DNA from 2 places in the Arthrobacter sp. MOO21 genome. Region 2 is predicted to be linked to the other one. Evidence: riboswitches for the same ligand, from Rfam matches in the RefSeq annotation. Region 2 holds a riboswitch; the other holds the start of a gene.
The links. Region 2 has a riboswitch for glycine ahead of gcvP (aminomethyl-transferring glycine dehydrogenase). Riboswitches for the same ligand answer to the same signal wherever they lie in the genome.
Positions count from the first base shown of each region.

Region 1: another riboswitch for glycine. It lies ahead of gcvP (aminomethyl-transferring glycine dehydrogenase); the one in region 2 lies ahead of gcvP (aminomethyl-transferring glycine dehydrogenase).

Region 1 covers NZ_CM170671.2:836,724-839,184, reverse strand. Annotated here, with positions in the region: gene AC2JAJ_RS03790 (MFS transporter) at 1-627, opposite strand, end outside; gene AC2JAJ_RS03785 (TetR/AcrR family transcriptional regulator) at 704-1,240, shown strand; glycine riboswitch at 1,334-1,431, shown strand; glycine riboswitch at 1,462-1,569, shown strand; gene gcvP (aminomethyl-transferring glycine dehydrogenase) at 1,623-2,461, shown strand, end outside.
Region 2 covers NZ_CM170671.2:1,193,708-1,196,168, forward strand. Annotated here, with positions in the region: gene cycA (D-serine/D-alanine/glycine transporter) at 1-490, opposite strand, end outside; glycine riboswitch at 646-743, opposite strand; gene AC2JAJ_RS05470 (hypothetical protein) at 755-886, opposite strand; glycine riboswitch at 1,022-1,121, shown strand; gene gcvP (aminomethyl-transferring glycine dehydrogenase) at 1,280-2,461, shown strand, end outside.

The DNA of each region.
Region 1 (2,461 bases), 360 kb from region 2:
TGCCGGATCCCTTGATTCCGGAATGAACGCGGGCGCGAACACCAGCAGGGGAAGCATGAGGGGCAGTGCGACCAGGAAAACCGCTCCCCACCAGAACTGCTCCACCAGCCAGCCGCCGAAAATCGGCCCCAGGGCCGCGCCGCCGGAGAAGCCTGCTGCCCAGATGGCGACGGCGAGCCGCCGGCGGCCGGGCTCGGGGAAGATGTTGCGGATCAGCGACAGGGTGGACGGCATCAGCATGGCGCCGAAAAATCCCAGGGCTCCCCGGCCGGCAATCAGCCATTCCGGGCTGGGGGCAAAGGCCGTGGCGGCAGAGATCGCTGCGAATCCGGTGCTGCCGATGGTCAGCAGCCGCCGCCGCCCAATCCGGTCGCCCAGGCTCCCCATCGATACGAGCAGCCCGGCCAGCACCAGGGGGTAGGCGTCCACGATCCACAGCAGCTGCACGCCGGAAGGCTCGAGGGCATGCGTTATGGCTGGGAGGGCGAACGTCAGGGCCGTGTTGTCCACGGCCACGAGCAGTACCGGGAACATCAGCAGCGCCAAGGCCAGCCAGTCGCGCCCCGGTGAAGGCGTCCCGGGGCTTCCCGTCTGGCCTGGTGCAAAGGAGCTGGTCGAGGTGGTCATGAAATAACTATACCGTCCAGACGGTATAGTTTCGGAATTTCCGGGTTTCACCATGCTCGGGGGCATGATGGGAGGCATGCCCCGGAAGCCTGTAGCCCGCGACGCCGTCCTCGACGCCTTTGAATCCCTCCTCATTGAGGTGGGGGAGAGGGCGGCCACCCTCGACGCCGTCGCCCGGAAGGCAGGCGTGTCCAAGGGCGGCCTGCTCTATCACTTCCCCAACAAGGAAGCGCTCATTGAGGTGCTGCTGGAACGGCTGGATGTGCTGGCCGGCGCCGATGCCGACGCCATGGCCGAAGCTCCGGAAGGAGCCGCGGCCTACTTCATCCGGTCCTCGGTCTGGGCGGACACGCCCCTGGACCGGGCCGTCGTCGCGGCCACCCGGCTTGCCGAGGTGGCGCACGAAGAAACGAGGCGGCGGTTTGCCGCGATCCAGCGGCGCTGGCTCGACGAGATCGCCGCGGATGTGGGACCCGCCCTGGCCAAGGCCGTGCTGTACATGGGCGACGGCCTGTACTTCAACGCCATGCTCTCCGTGGGCCCGGTTCCCGAAGGTGGAGCGGCGGCGGACGTGGACGAGTTGCTGGCCGCGCTGGAGCGGCTCCGGCGGTAGGAACCATTTGCCCCGCGGGCTCCGGCGTAGGAGAATTAAGCGCTGTGGGAGCCGTCGTGGGCTGCTCCCCGGCAAATCCAAATGAATAGCCTTTGATCTGCGGCGGGAGAGTCCTGCCGGAAGTACAAGCAGGCGCCGTAGGAGCAAATCCTCCCCAGGAATCTCGCAGGCCCATGTACCGCCGCGGCGAGGCACCTCTGGAAAGTAGCAGGCAGCGTTCCCTGCCTCCCTGTGGGGAGTGCAAAGCTGCTGTGCTCACCGACGGTGCAAGCGGGTCCTGTCCAGGCAGGCAACGCGGAAACTCTCAGGTCCAATACAGAGCGGGGAGGAACCCGAATCGCTGTGGCGTACCCTGCGCCGCCTGAGTAAATGGAGTTCCTTCGTGTCGGTTAATTCAGCCTCCACCACCTTCGTAGACCGCCATATCGGCGCGCGCCGCCAGGCCGACGTCGAGACCATGCTCAAGGCCGTCGGGTATGACAGCGTCGACTCCTTGGTGGACACGGCCGTTCCCAAGGTCATTCGCCAGGAAACCGCCCTCCGACTCCAGGACGCCCTCAGCGAGGTTGAGGTCCTGGCCGAACTGCGGAAGCTCGCCGGGAAGAACAAGACCGCCGTGCAGTTGATCGGCCAGGGTTACTACGACACCGTGACGCCGCCGGTGATCCGCCGCAACATCCTTGAGTCCCCTGCCTGGTACACCGCCTATACGCCTTACCAGCCGGAGATCTCCCAGGGCCGGCTCGAGGCGCTGCTGAACTTCCAGACCATGGTGCAGGACCTGGTGGGCCTGCCCATCGCCAACGCGTCGCTGCTCGATGAAGCCACGGCAGTGGCAGAGGCCGTGCTGCTGATGCGCCGGTCCAACAAGACCAAGCCCGCCGCCGACGGCAAGACCGTCCTGGACATCGACGTGCTGCCGCAGACCATTGCGATCGTCAAGGGCCGGGCCGAGGCGCTCGGCTTTGAGGTGGAGGTCGCGGACCTGTCCCAGGGCCTGCCCGACGGCGACATCAACGGCATCGTGCTGCAGCAGCCGGGCGCCTCCGGCCGGGTGTGGGACCAGTCCGCCGTGATCGCCGCCGCCAAGGAACGGGGCGCGCTGGTGACGGTGGCCGCGGACTTGCTGGCCCTGACCCTGATCACCCCTCCCGGAGAGCAGGGGGCCGACATCGCCGTCGGCTCGGCCCAGCGCTTCGGCGTCCCGCTGTTCTTCGGTGG
Region 2 (2,461 bases):
TCAGGGCGAACCAGAACTCGGTCTCGCCGAACGCCTTTACGGTGACGAGGTTCAGGAGCAGGAGGATGGCCACGGTGGCCAGGCCGGGAATCCACAGGGGAACCCCGGGCCACAGTTCACGGGAGTAGCCCGCGATGGCGATGACATCGGCGATGCCGGTGATGACCCAGCAGAACCAGTAGGTCCAGCCGGTAAAGAAGCCGGCCCACGGACCCAGCAGATCAGCGGCGAAGTCACTGAACGACTTGTAGTTGAGGTTGCTGAGCAGCAGTTCACCCATGGCACGCATGACGAAGAACAGCATGAAGCCGATGATCATGTACACGAAGATCACTGAGGGGCCGGCCGCGGAGATGGTCTTGCCGGAGCCCATGAACAGGCCGGTGCCGATGGCGCCGCCGATGGCGATCAGTTGGATGTGCCGGTTGCTGAGCTGCCGCTCCAGGTGCGCGGCTCCGCCGCCGGTGGACGTCGGGGAGTGGGTCGTCATTGAGGAACTCCATCGTTCGAGCGGCACCCGGGGTGTCGCAAAGATTGGATTTCCTCCCCGCTCTGTCTGGGACCTGAGAGATTCCGCAGACCCAGCCAGGGCCTGCTTGCACCGTCGGTGAGCCGGGACAGGGCCCGGCTACTTTCCAGAGTTGCCTCACCGCGGCGGTACGTGGGCCTGAGAGTTTCCTGGGGAGGGTTTGCTCCTACGGCGCCTGCTGAACGTACCGGCAGGGCTCTCCCGCCGCAGGTCGAAGGCTCATTTTCAGTTGGACGCCACCGCCTCCGCGCTGCGGAGGTTGGGCGATGGGACCGGCGCCGGAACGGGGCTGCTCCGGTTACGCTGAGCCAGCCAGGCCTCGGCGCCAATCCCGGGGATCAGTGTGGTGCCCGTCACGATCGGATGTCAACCCGGGATGTCTTTTCGGGGCAACAGAGCGCCAAGGCCCCATTAGCGTGACGCAGCAATTTGTTTTTGCTTCAACAAACCTGTACCGTGTGAGCCGAATCACCCACATTTGAATAAGCCTTTCGAGCTGTGACGGGAGAGCCCTCCCGGCATCCACCGGACAGGCGCCGTAGGAGCAAATCCTCCCCAGGAATCTCTCAGGCCCATGTACCGTCACGGCGAGGCGACTCTGGAAAGCAGCGCTGCTCCGGCAGCACTCACCGACGGTGCAAGCGAAGTCCTGCCAAGAGCAGGCAGCGCGGAATCTCTCAGGTCCAATACAGAGCGGGGAGGAACCCACCGCACGCCGTGCCACTTGGCCGGCCAGACCTGGAGTTCCTCATGACGATTCAATCCGCATCAACATCATTCGTTGACCGCCATATCGGCGCGCGCCGGCAGGCCGACGTCGACACCATGCTGAAAGCCGTCGGCTACGACAGCGTGGATGGCCTCGTCGACATGGCCGTCCCGGCCTCCATCCGGCAGGAAACCGCGCTGAAGCTCGCCGATGCCCTCAGCGAAGTGGAGGTCCTGGCTGAACTGCGCCGCCTCGCCGCCAAGAACAAGACCGCCGTGCAGATGATCGGCCAGGGCTACTACGACACCATCACCCCTGCCGTCATCCGCCGGAATGTCCTTGAGGCGCCGGCCTGGTACACCGCCTACACGCCCTACCAGCCCGAAATCTCCCAGGGCCGGCTCGAGGCGCTGCTGAACTTCCAGACCATGGTCCAGGACCTGGTGGGACTGCCCATCGCCAACGCCTCGCTGCTGGATGAAGCCACCGCCGTGGCCGAAGCAGTCCTCATGATGCGCAGGGCCAATAAGAACAAGGCTGCCCGTGACGGCAAGACCGTCCTGGACGCCGACGTCCTGCCGCAGACCATCGCCGTCGTCAAGGGCCGCGCTGAGGCGCTCGGCTTCGAGGTTGAGGTTGCCGACCTGTCCAAGGGCCTGCCCGAAGGCGACATCAACGGCATCGTGCTCCAGCAGCCCGGCGTCTCCGGCCGCGTCTTCAACCACGCAGGCGTCATTGCCGAAGCAAAGGAGCGCGGCGCGCTGGTGACGGTGGCCGCCGACCTCCTGGCGCTGACCCTGATCACCCCTCCCGGCGAGCAGGGCGCCGACATCGCCGTCGGCTCCACCCAGCGGTTCGGTGTCCCGCTGTTCTTCGGCGGCCCGCACGCCGCCTACATGGCAGTGGCCAAGGGCCTGGAGCGTTCCATGCCCGGCCGCCTGGTGGGCGTCTCCAAGGATGACGCCGGTTTTCCCGCGTACCGGCTGGCGCTGCAGACCCGCGAGCAGCACATCCGCCGCGAAAAGGCCACATCCAACATCTGCACCGCGCAGGCGCTGCTGGCCATCGTCTCCTCCTTCTACGCCGTCTACCACGGACCCGACGGGCTGAAGGCCATCGCCGAGCGTGTCCACAACAACGCCCGCGCCCTCGCCACCACGCTCAAGATCGCGGGCCGGGAACTGGCCACCGAGGCGTTCTTCGACACGGTCACGGTCTCCGTC